Regions from separate parts of the Alteromonas sp. ABV4_515 genome, predicted to be linked through region 1. Evidence: predicted binding sites of a transcription regulator. Region 1 holds the regulator's gene; the other holds the start of a gene.
What was found. Region 1 encodes sigma-54, which starts transcription at its own class of promoters, with help from an activator protein. Its sites were predicted from a motif close to GTTGGCACGNNNNTNGNNT; they were not measured.
Positions count from the first base shown of each region.

Region 2: the regulator sigma-54 is predicted to act here: its motif matches at 2,390-2,408, upstream of glnK (P-II family nitrogen regulator).

Region 1 is NZ_JBSWWZ010000007.1:255,068-261,223, reverse strand. It holds gene ACXAGX_RS17560 (KpsF/GutQ family sugar-phosphate isomerase) at 1-467, shown strand, start outside; gene kdsC (3-deoxy-manno-octulosonate-8-phosphatase KdsC) at 467-1,021, shown strand; gene lptC (LPS export ABC transporter periplasmic protein LptC) at 1,018-1,581, shown strand; gene lptA (lipopolysaccharide transport periplasmic protein LptA) at 1,550-2,119, shown strand; gene lptB (LPS export ABC transporter ATP-binding protein) at 2,119-2,844, shown strand; gene ACXAGX_RS17535 (RNA polymerase factor sigma-54) at 2,935-4,413, shown strand; gene hpf (ribosome hibernation promoting factor) at 4,443-4,730, shown strand; gene ptsN (PTS IIA-like nitrogen regulatory protein PtsN) at 4,739-5,182, shown strand; gene rapZ (RNase adapter RapZ) at 5,228-6,073, shown strand; gene ACXAGX_RS17515 (HPr family phosphocarrier protein) at 6,073-6,156, shown strand, end outside.
Region 2 is NZ_JBSWWZ010000001.1:379,264-385,419, forward strand. It holds gene ACXAGX_RS01635 (catalase) at 1-503, opposite strand, end outside; gene ACXAGX_RS01640 (ammonium transporter) at 719-1,963, opposite strand; gene glnK (P-II family nitrogen regulator) at 1,994-2,332, opposite strand; gene ACXAGX_RS01650 (hypothetical protein) at 2,780-3,361, shown strand; gene ACXAGX_RS01655 (DUF808 domain-containing protein) at 3,428-4,345, shown strand; gene mrcB (penicillin-binding protein 1B) at 4,907-6,156, opposite strand, start outside.

The DNA.
Region 1 (6,156 bases):
CCATTGCGTTACTGGATGCCAAAGGATTCACGTCAGACGATTTCGCATTGTCGCACCCGGGCGGTAGCCTTGGCCGTAAACTGTTATTAAAAGTCCGTGATATTATGATGACGGGTAATGAACTGCCCTTGGTCACATCGGCTGCCACCATTTCTGAAGCGCTGCTTGAAATCTCTTCTAAAGGGCTGGGCATGACGGGTATCACTGACGAACACAACAAGCTCGCAGGTATTTTTACTGACGGCGATCTGCGCCGCATTCTGGATGCGAAAACCGATATTCATGCTACGCCAGTAGCTCAGGTGATGACGCGTGGCGGCAAAACAACCCGCGCCGAAACGCTGGCAGTGGAAGCGTTGAACCTGATGGAAGAGTTCAAAATTAACGCGCTTATGGTTGTCGACGAGAACAGGCAACCTGTCGGCGCATTCAACATGCATATGCTATTGAAAGCAGGAGTGCTCTAATGGGACATGAAGTCACCTTTTACGGCGTTATCAGTGAAGAGCGATTTGAAAAGCTGAAGAATCTCAAACTGTTGGTTTGCGACATAGACGGCGTATTTTCTGACGGCCGTATTTATCTCGGCAACGACGGAGAAGAGTTGAAAGCCTTTCACACCCGCGACGGTTATGGCATTAAGGCGCTGATTAACAGCGGCATTGAAGTGGCAGTGATTACCGGTCGCGACTCAGCCATTGTGAAAAACCGCATGACAGCGCTGAACGTTAAACACATCATTCAAGGCCAGGAAAACAAAGCCGATGCCATGGCCGATTTATGCCAGAAGCTTGGTCTGAGCCCCGAACAAGTTGCGGCCATTGGCGACGACATGCCAGATTTAGGCATGTACAAGTACGCAGAAACGAAAATTGCCGTTAAAGATGCCCACCCCGCGGTTACCCGTGAAGCAAACTGGATCACCACGAAGCCTGGTGGATACGGCGCTGTGCGTGAAGTGTGTGATGTGATTATGCAAGCGGTGGGTACGCTGGATATGATTCACGGTGCCAGTATATGAATCGATTAGGCCTCAGTATTTCCGCACTGTTTGTGATGGCATTGTTGATGTACATGCCCGTGTGGATGGCCGAAGATGAAAAACCCGCTCAGTCGATGAGTGATAGTGCGTTACGCCCGGCTTATAAGGCCAAAAACCTCACCACCACCTTGTACAACGATGAAGGTAAGGTGAATCACGAAGTGTACGCCGCTTCAATGGAACATTACGACCAGCTTGGCTTTGTGTTATTCAGTCAACCCAAATACACTGTCTATGCTGCGGAAAATGAAGCTCCCTGGCAGGTAACCGCAGATAAAGGCACATTATATAATGACGATCTCATTCAGTTAGAAGATAATGTGCTGATTAAGAGTCTGAATCCTGACGAGTTCGTTCAGACCATTACAACTGATTTCATTAAGGTTAATCTGGATGATAAAACGATGACATCCGATCAACCTGTTGATATCCGCGGTGTTCAGACCATCATCAAAAGCAATGGTTTTAATGCAAACCTGCGTACCCAACAATATGAGTTGATAGATCATGTTCAAACGATTTATTCCCCTGGCAGCTAGCCTGATAACAACGATCTCTGTTGCTGTAATGCCCACAGTAGCCTTGGCCGACAACACAGATTTCGACAAGCCAATTAAAGTTGATGCGAAGTCGCAGTTCATTGACGGCAAGAAGAAAACATCTACCTTTAAAGAAGACGTGAAGATTACCCAGGGTTCGTTGGTGATCACCGCCGATGAAGTTCAGGTTATTGCCAGCGATGGTGACGGCAAAGAAGTGTTTGTGGCCTATGGCGAACCGGCCAGCTATTCACAAACCATGGACGATGGTGCACAGGTAAAAGCCAGCGCCAATGAAATTCGTTACGAAGTTGCCAAAAAGCTCATTTCCCTGCAAGGTCAGGCACAAATTCAGCAAGATAGCAGCATGGTTCAAGGCGATAGCATTCGTTATGACATGGGCAAAGAGCAGCTTCTTGCCACGGGCGGTGACAGCTCAAGCAGTGGTCGTGTTACCACGGTATTTCAGCCAGAAACTGTAAAAGGGCTGTCTGAAGACGAAAAGAAAAGCGATGACAACGAAGGTGACAATCAGTAATGGCCACCTTAACCGCGAGCCATTTGGCTAAGTCGTACAAATCTCGTCAGGTTGTGCGCGATGTAAGCCTTTCTGTGTCTACCGGCCAAATTGTGGGTTTGTTGGGCCCTAATGGTGCTGGAAAAACCACCACGTTCTACATGATTGTGGGGTTGGTGCCGCTGGATAAAGGCAAAATTAATATCGACGACAATGAGCTAACGCATGAACCGATGCACGAGCGTGCACGTCGCGGCATTGGCTATCTGCCGCAGGAAGCATCGATATTCAGAAAGCTCACGGTACATGAAAATATCATGGCTATTTTGCAAACCCGTAAGGATCTAAAAAGCCATCAGCGTGAAGAAGAAGCCGACGCGCTACTTGATGAATTTAATATTAACCATATACGTAATAGTACAGGTATGAGTTTGTCGGGTGGTGAACGCCGCCGGGTTGAGATTGCCAGAGCCTTAGCAGCTAATCCGCAATTTATTTTGCTTGATGAACCCTTTGCCGGAGTTGATCCAATTTCGGTTAATGATATAAAGAAGATCATTCAACATTTAAGAGACAGAGGTATAGGCATCCTGATTACCGATCACAACGTAAGGGAAACCCTTGATGTTTGTGAAGAAGCCTATATCGTCAGTCATGGAGAACTGATTGCTCAGGGCACCGCAGAACAGGTATTAAGTAATCAAAAAGTTCGAGATGTATACCTAGGTGAGCAATTCAGGCTATAGTTAAGTTATCGGGCATAACAAACCGCAATTTAAGAATAATAAATCGCCGCTTTAGCCAGATACTTTTTTCAGAGTTAATATAAGACGTAGATGAAACCATCTTTACAGCTAAAATTTAGTCAACAACTGACAATGACGCCGCAACTTCAGCAGGCGATCAAACTATTGCAATTGTCGACGCTGGATTTACAACAGGAAATTCAGGAAGCACTGGATTCTAATCCGCTACTGGAAGTGGACGACAGTTCAGACAACGATGTTGTTGAGAAGAATAATCTCGATAACGACGACAGCATGCCTGAATCTGCGTCAGCCTCGGAAAGCATGGACACCGGCGAAGCGCTGGAAAAAAATGACCTGCCCGATGAACTCCCTCTCGACAGCACCTGGGACGAATACATTTCTGCGTCTTCTGCGCCTGCCCCCGGCCCTGCCGGCGGTGATGACGAGCAAATCTTCCAAGGTGAAACCACCGAAAATATTCAAGACCATCTGCTTTGGCAGATGCGCTTAACGCCGTTCTCAGACATCGATCGCGCTATCGCGCTGGCCATCATCGACTCGATTGATGAATCGGGTTACCTCACTGTTACCGTGGAAGACATTCTGCAAAGCGTGAACAGTGAAGACATGGAAGAACCGGTAGAAGAAGATGAAGTGGAATGCGTACTCAAGCGCATCCAGTTGTTCGACCCAATCGGTTCTGGCTCGCGTACACCACAAGAGTGTTTACTGGTGCAATTAACGCAATACGCCCCCGATACCCCTTGGCTGGAAGAAGCCAGATTGCTGTTAAGAGAACACGCCGATTTACTTGGCAGCAAAGATTACCGAACGCTGATGCGAAAAACGCGCCTGAAAGAAGACCAGCTTCGTGAAGCTATGCGTCTACTGCAAACGCTGAATCCGCGTCCGGGTAGTGCACTTATCACTAAGGAACCAGAATACGTTATTCCAGACGTTTCTGTGGCGAAGAAAAACGGCCGTTGGGTAGTAGAACTCAATCCAGACAGCCTGCCGAAGTTAAGTGTTAACCAACAATACGCCGCTATGAGCCGTAAGGCCCGCAACAGCAGCGATTCACAATTTATTCGCTCTCATATGCAGGAAGCGAAATGGTTTATCAAGAGCCTTGAAAGCCGTAATGACACCCTGCTTAAAGTAGCGAATTGCATTGTTCAGCAACAAATGGGCTTTTTTGAGCATGGCCCTGAAATGATGAAACCAATGGTGCTGAACGATGTCGCAGAAATGGTAGATATGCATGAATCAACCATTTCCCGGGTTACCACCCAGAAGTACATGCATACGCCTCGAGGCATTTTTGAGTTGAAGTACTTCTTCTCAAGCCACGTGGCCACAGAATCCGGTGGTGAGTGTTCATCCACAGCGATTCGCGCACTGATTAAAAAGCTGGTTGCTGCTGAAAAGCCAAGCAAACCGCTGAGCGACAGCAAGATTGCTTCGTTGTTGGCCGATCAAGGCATCATGGTTGCCCGGCGAACAATAGCAAAGTACCGGGAGTCCCTATCGATCCCGCCGTCTAACCAACGCAAAAGCCTCATTTAATGGGCTGCTCAAAATAAGGAAGACGAAATATGCAAATAAACCTTACTGGTCATCATGTTGAGATCACAGATTCTTTGCGTACCTATGTCGATACGAAATTCAGTAAACTAGAACGTCACTTCGACCACATATCGAATGTGCACGTAATTTTGAATGTCGAAAAACTTAATCAGAAAGCAGAAGCAACGGTTTTCCTCAGTGGCGCAGAGGTCTTTGCCTCTTCCGAAAATCAAGACATGTACGCAGCTATCGACAGTATGGTAGATAAGCTCGACCGGCAGGTTCTGAAACACAAGGAAAAGCTTAAAAAGCATTAATTGAATTCATGGATATACAAGCCATAGTTAGCCTGGATCGCACTGAATGTGCGGTCCAGTGCAATAGTAAAAAGCGCATCCTCGAAATCATCAGTGGGATTGCCGCTAAAAACAACGCAGATATCGATGAAGCCACGGTGTTAAGTGCCTTGATGGCACGTGAACGCATGGGCAGCACAGGGATTGGTAATGGTATAGCGCTTCCTCATGGTCGCCTTGCCGGTCTCGAAAAAGTGATTGCCATTGTCGTAACCACTACGCCAGCCATTAATTTCGATGCCATAGACAATAAACCCGTCGATATTTTCTTCACCCTTCTGGTACCGCAGGAACAAACTGACGGTCACCTGCAAACGCTCGCCATGGTTGCTGGCAAGCTTAGCGATAAAGAGACAATAAAAAGTATCCGAAAAGCTGATACAAGTGATGATATTATTCGCGCATTACAGTAAGTTATTGTAAACGCCTGCGTTAACACGGTATTTCAGGAGAAAAACGTGAAGCTCATTATCATCAGTGGTCGTTCCGGTTCAGGGAAATCCGTCGCATTACGGGCGCTGGAAGACCTCGGTTACTATTGCGTAGATAACATCCCGGTTAATCTACTCCCTGCACTCACCCATACCGTCGCCGACGAGTACGAGCAGGTTGCAGTGAGCATTGATGTTCGTAACCTGCCTAAAGATCCTGCCGAACTGGTAGAAATTCTCGACTACTTGCCAGAATCCTGGACCGTGACCATTGTGTATATCGATGCGGGCGATGACATGCTGCTGAAACGCTTCAGTGAAACCCGTCGTTTGCACCCGTTGGCACGTTTGAATAAATCGTTGTCGGATGCCATTCAAACAGAAAAAGAGCTGCTGGCTCCCATTGCTGAGCGTGCCGATTTAAATATTGATACCGACTCACTCAGTATTCACCAGCTCGCAGAACTCATCCGTGAGCGTATTCTTGGAAAAAAAAGCTCCCGACTCGTACTGGTGTTCGAATCGTTTGGCTTTAAACACGGTATTCCAAAAGATGCTGATTACGTGTTTGATGCCCGCTTCCTTCCCAATCCACACTGGGAGCCAGACTTAAAACATCTTACTGGCCTTGATGCGCCTGTGCAGGTATTCTTAAGCTCTCAGCCCATCGTGACGAAGTTTATCTGGCAAATCCAGAACCTAATCACTACCTGGTTGCCTCACCTCGAGCGCAATAATCGCAGTTATGTTACCGTTGCCATTGGCTGTACCGGTGGTCAGCATCGTTCTGTTTACGTAGCAGAATCGCTGGCAAAGAATTTCCGTGAAAACCACCCTGATGTACAAATCAGGCACCGTGAGCAAAGTAAGTAATGCGTGTAGAGAAATCACTGACAATTGTAAACAAACTCGGTTTGCATGCCCGAGCGGCAACCCAATTGGTTCAGTTGGCCAAT
Region 2 (6,156 bases), on a different contig from region 1:
GCCGCCCAGAAATCGAACATGGCTTCGGGACTACGTAAGTTGGTTTTAGGGTGGCGCTTTTGTGTACGAATAAAATCAGGGAATTTGTAACCGTCGCGGATAAAGAATACTGGCGTATTATTCCCTACCATATCCCAGTTTCCGTCTTCAGTATAAAACTTCAAACTAAACCCACGCACATCACGCTCGGTGTCAGCAGCACCAGACTCTCCGGCCACCGTGGACCAACGGCTTAGTACTTCGGTCTTCTTACCGATCTCGTTGAATACTTTTGCACAGGTATATTTGCTGATGTCGTGAGTCACGGTGAATGTGCCTTGCAGACCCCAGCCTTTGGCGTGCACCGTGCGCTCAGGAATACGCTCCCTATTTTGGTGCGCCAGCTTTTCGATAAGCTGATAGTCGGTTAACAGTGCCGGGCCACGGGCCCCTGCTGTACGGGTTGTTTGATTCGATTCGACCGGTGCACCGGCGCTTGTAGTAAGAGTTGGTTTCTTGCTCACATTGGTCTCCAGAGTGTCACTGTTGTGGTGTTTACTTTTACGTTTACTTTAGTACAACAATGGGCAGAAAACCGACCAATCGAATTTAGTGATTTATGCAGTAAGTTTTTTTGATTAGAAAGAAAAAACCCCGCGGGTAGCGGGGTTATAAGTTTGGTGAGTCAGACATTATAGTTGTATTTTAAATTGCCTGATCAAGTCTCCTGGAGTCTGTATTAACGACCAGAAGTGAAGTCTGGATAAGCTTCCAGGCCACATTCTGCAACGTCAACACCTTCAAACTCTTCTTCTTCAGATACTCGAATACCCATGATTGCTTTGAGTACTACCCAAACGATCAGGCTGGTAACGAATACCCATACAAAGATGGTTAATGCACCTAACAGCTGGCCACCAAAAGTAGAACCATCGTTAGTAACAGGAACCAGTAACAGACCTAACAGACCAACAACACCGTGAACAGAGATAGCGCCCACAGGATCATCGATTTTCAGTTTATCAAGGAACAGGATAGATACTACAACCAGCAGACCACCCAGCGCACCGAACAGTGTCGCTTGCAGCGGAGTAGGTGTAGAAGGTTCTGCAGTGATAGCAACCAGACCAGCCAGCGCACCGTTCAGTACCATAGTCAGGTCTGCTTTACCGAACATGATGCGAGCCAGCAGCAGAGCAGCAATAGCACCACCAGCGGCAGCAGCGTTAGTGTTCATGAATACAACTGCAACTGCGTTTGCGCTTTCTACAGTAGCAGTAGCCAGTACTGAACCGCCGTTGAAACCGAACCAGCCCATCCACAGGATGAATGTACCTAATGTTGCCAGTGGCAGGTTTGCACCTGGGATAGCGTTAACTTTGCCATCTGCAGTGTATTTACCTTTACGAGCACCAAGAACCAGTACGCCAGCAAGCGCAGCAGCAGCACCAGCCATGTGAACGATACCAGAACCTGCAAAGTCAGAGAAACCTTCATCACCCAGCGTGTACATACCGAATACGGCTTCGCCACCCCAAGTCCAAGCACCTTCCATTGGGTAGATGAAACCAGTCATCACAACCGCAAAAGTAAGGAAAGCCCACAGTTTCATACGCTCAGCAACCGCACCAGATACGATAGACATAGCAGTCGCTACAAATACTACCTGGAAGAAGAAGTCAGCAGATGGCGCGTAAGTGGCTGCATCTTCAGCAACGCCAGTTGCACCGTCACCAACAATACCAGAAAGGAATAAAGTGAAGTCACCACCACCGTACATGATGCTGTAACCGCAAATCATGTACATGGTACAGGCAATCGCGTAAAGCGCGACGTTTTTGGTCAGGATTTCAGTTGTATTTTTCGCTCGTACCAGACCCGCTTCCAGCATTGCAAAGCCCGCAGCCATCCACATGACCAACGCACCGCAAATCAGGAAATAGAAGGTATCTAATGCATACCCAAGTTCGAATGTGATTTCCATTGTGTTCTCCGCAATTTCTCTTTTTGTTTTTTACAGCGCGTCTGCGTCAGTTTCGCCGGTACGAATACGTACTGCATGTTCAAGGTCGTAGACAAATACTTTACCGTCACCAATTTTGCCAGTTTTCGCTGCACCGGTGATGGCTTCTACCAGACGCTCAACCTGATCAGCTGCAACTGCAACTTCCAGTTTTACTTTTGGTAAGAAATCCACTTGATATTCAGCACCGCGGTACAGTTCAGTGTGTCCTTTCTGACGTCCAAAACCTTTCACTTCGGTAACGGTCAGGCCGTCGATTCCGATCTCTGAAATGGCTTCACGAACATCATCCAGCTTGAACGGCTTGATGATAGCTGTGACTAGTTTCATGTGTTGCTCCCAGATAATGGTTGTTTGTGTTCGCTTAAAGCGGGTTTTCACAATCTAAGACAAGTCCTATGCCATAAATTTTAATCCAACAGAATCATATGTTTATGCAAATCGATGAATAAAAAATGTGAATTTTTTGCACCACATGTGATCACTAGACACCGATAGCACCAATTTGGTGCGAAGGTAAAAACTGTTAGGAAATGGTATTGTAAATGACGGAACTTCAAGCAGTTATTCAGGTCTTTGATGCGTATGGAAATAATGGAAAGCCCTTTCTTTGCGCCTCAGAGGCCACATATTGAGACGCCTCACAGCAAAAAGCGACGAGGGGTATTTGTTGCATCTGTGGTAATACACGCTGTACTGATTGTGATTCTCGCAACCGCTGAAAGGAACAGGACTATTCCAGCCCCCGAACTGCCTCCTCCAATTAACGCAAGATTAGTGTTCAAAGCACCGAGACCGGCAGTCACTAGCGAAGAAAATTTGCCGCAGCCCGCCATTGCGTCACCGCCGGCGACACAGCCTGTTGAAGAACCTTTACCTCAAATCGAGAGAGTCGACATTGAGCCCGTTGAGCCCGTGCCTGCTGAAAAGGTGAGTCAGGAGCCGGTTCAAAACCCCACATCGATAACGAAGGAGGCCACACCTTCTGCACCGGCCCCAGTAGTATCAGAAAAGGGAAGTCGCCCTGCGACCTCATTAACATCACGAAGTGCACTGGATGCTTTTTTTAGCCAACAGCAAGCGCAAGCTCGGCAACGAGACGCTGAAATGGCATCGAAAGAATATAGAAAGCAGAAGACATCGCCTGATATTGTCGACCCCCGCAAAGATAAACTTGAAGAAGAAGTGAACGCTCCACCTACGGTTAACGTAAATTGTTCCGATACAACAACGAATGTGCTTGCCACTATCGCCACCTTTACCGGCGGGCGTGTCGCTTGTTCCAATAGAAGCAACGGCTTCGATAAGTTTATCGATAAACACCTGAACAAAGGTGTAAAAGACGACGAGAACCGCTAGCCCACATATTGCGCACAACCATAACTGTGGTTAATCTACCCGCTGAAATTTTTATAGGAAATATCCATGGCAGCCGCCAACTTACTTGCTCTTATTGACGATATCGCCACCCTGCTCGATGACATTTCAGCCATGTCTAAGGTCGCCGCTCAAAAAACAGCCGGCGTACTCGGTGATGATTTAGCCCTTAATGCGAACCAGGTTCAGGGCGTGCGCGCTGAACGAGAACTGCCTGTGGTGTGGGCGGTCGCGAAAGGCTCATTGCTAAACAAAGTGTTCCTGGTTCCCGCAGCCATGTTGATCAGTGTATTTATACCTGTACTTATCACCATCTTGCTGGTTATTGGGGGCTTGTACCTGTGTTTTGAAGGAGCAGAAAAAGTCATTCATAGCTTGTTCCATAAGCAGGACGAGGCCGAACGGGAAGCGAGAATCGCCAAGCTGGCGCAGGAAGATGTCGACCTTGTGGCAATGGAAAAGGATAAAATTAAAGGGGCAATTCGTACCGATTTTATTCTTTCTGCTGAAATCATTGTAATCGCACTCGGCAGTGTACAAGGTGCCGATTTAGTCACCCAATTAGGTGTTTTGTGTGCGCTTAGCGTGGGTATTACGGCTGGCGTTTATGGCATTGTCGCCGGTATCGTGAAAATGGACGATGTTGGCCTGTACCTGCTCAGAAAGTCTCTCACTGGCGGTTACAATGGTTTTCAACGTATTACCGGGCGCGCGCTTTTGGTTTCGGCTCCAATTTTAATGAAAGTACTCGCGTTTGTGGGAACCATCGCCATGTTTCTGGTAGGTGGCGGTATACTCACTCACAATATCCCTTTCCTGCATCATGTTGCAGAAAGTATGAGTCATGGCTTTGAGCAGCTTGGCTTTATCATTCCGTTGCTCATCGATGGAGTAGCAGGTTTGATTGCGGGCTCGTTGATTGTGGGCGTGGTATCAATTTTTACCCGCGGTAAATCTCACGACTAAACCTAGTGGTGCTTACGGGCAAACATCAATTTTCAAATAACAAAAGTGGTGATTTTCACCACTTTTGCTTTTTTATTTTCACCAAATTTTGGTTTCTTTCCTTTCAAGATTATTTATTTGCGCCCTCTTCGAAAGAAAAATTCCTTTAAAATCAATACAAGTGGAATTTTAAGCGATATGGCACAACTATCGCTATTCAACTATCACTTACGCAAATACGACTAAACAATTAACTGCCGGGAAGTCAGCCAGCGCGCAGTTTCTAATCTTAGTTAATGGAGAGTAACGATGATAACTTCCGGTGGTTTATTACTTCTTGCGCTTGGGCCCGTTGTTGCATACCTGGCCAGTGCCGTACTTTTCAGCGGACTGCAAAGCCTCGCAGCCCGCTTTCACTAATCCCAACGCTCCCGTAGGGCCTTTCCCTGGGTCAGCTGATATATCGCGTACTAGTTTTAATTAATCGATATATCCTGGCCGCAGGGCTTTTTTATGCCCGCGTCTTTACGTCTTTACGTCTTTACAGTTATGGAAGAGCAATGGCCTTTACCCATTGCTAGCTTAACCACCAAATAACCGCTCCCACCAACTCTTTTTCTTACCCGATTGTTGTTCTTGCCTTACTGGCTGACCATAACAATCCTGACTTGGTGGTGGCAGCACATCCAAAATCGCTGGCACACTCATAGAGTCCGGACAACCAGCAATGGTAACAGCGCCGGTTTTGCTGTCGAAATGTGCAATCCCCAACCCTTGCGGGAATCGACGGGATAACGATTTCGGAGACTGTGATTTCTGGTAGTTCACAAACACTGGCAGCGCACCGCCCGCACCGGTAAGTAGAACCGGTTGGTTGTCATCGTTGCCGACCCAAACCGTGGCCACATTGTTGCGGTCGAAGCCGGTAAACCAGCTATCACGATAATCGTCGGTAGTCCCCGTTTTACCGGCCATATTGATATTGGGGAACGTTTGCCCTACCCGCTTCGCCGTGCCTTCCGTGGTAACTTTATAAAGCGCATAATTCAGCAGATAAGTGGCCGCCTCGTCTACTCGCTGCGAATAATACTCTGCATGTCGCCAAACCAAGCGGTTGTTTGCAGACACCACCGACGTAACAGTATGAAGCGGAATATACCGGCCATTATTAGAAATGGTCTGGTACATCTGGTTAGTTTCCAACGGTGATAAAGACATAGCACCTAACGTCATTGCTGGTACTTCGCGGAATGTGCTTTCCACGCCCAAACGATGAATGGTATCTGCTACGTTTTCTAGCCCTACCTGCATACCCAGGTTAACCGTGGGTACGTTGAGTGATTCAGACAAACCTTCCACCAGCGGTACCTGCCCGCGGAATTTCTTGTCTGCGTTTTTGGGTGACCAGGTTTTTCCGCTTTCATTTTCCAGCGTGATGGGTTCATCCTGAAGCGGTGTTGCCAGATTAAACGAAACAGGATCTTCCAGCGCAGTGAGATATACCGCAGGCTTGATCAACGATCCCACCTGACGCTTGGCATCCAGCGCACGGTTAAACCCTTTAAATCCGGTTTCGCGACTGCCAACAATAGCGCGAATTTCGCCACTGGCAATATCAGTTACCACCATAGCACCCTGCAACTGTGCCTTACGGTCTGACTGTAAACCGTTTAAGGTACTGGCAACGGCCTTCTCTGCCCGGCGCTGCGCGTAAATATCTAGCGTAGTAAATACTTTAACGCCAGAGTCCCGTAGCGAAGGATCGGCCAGAATTTCCGTTAACTCCCGACGAACCTTGTCCATAAAGGCAGGATGCTTACCACTTGCCAAAC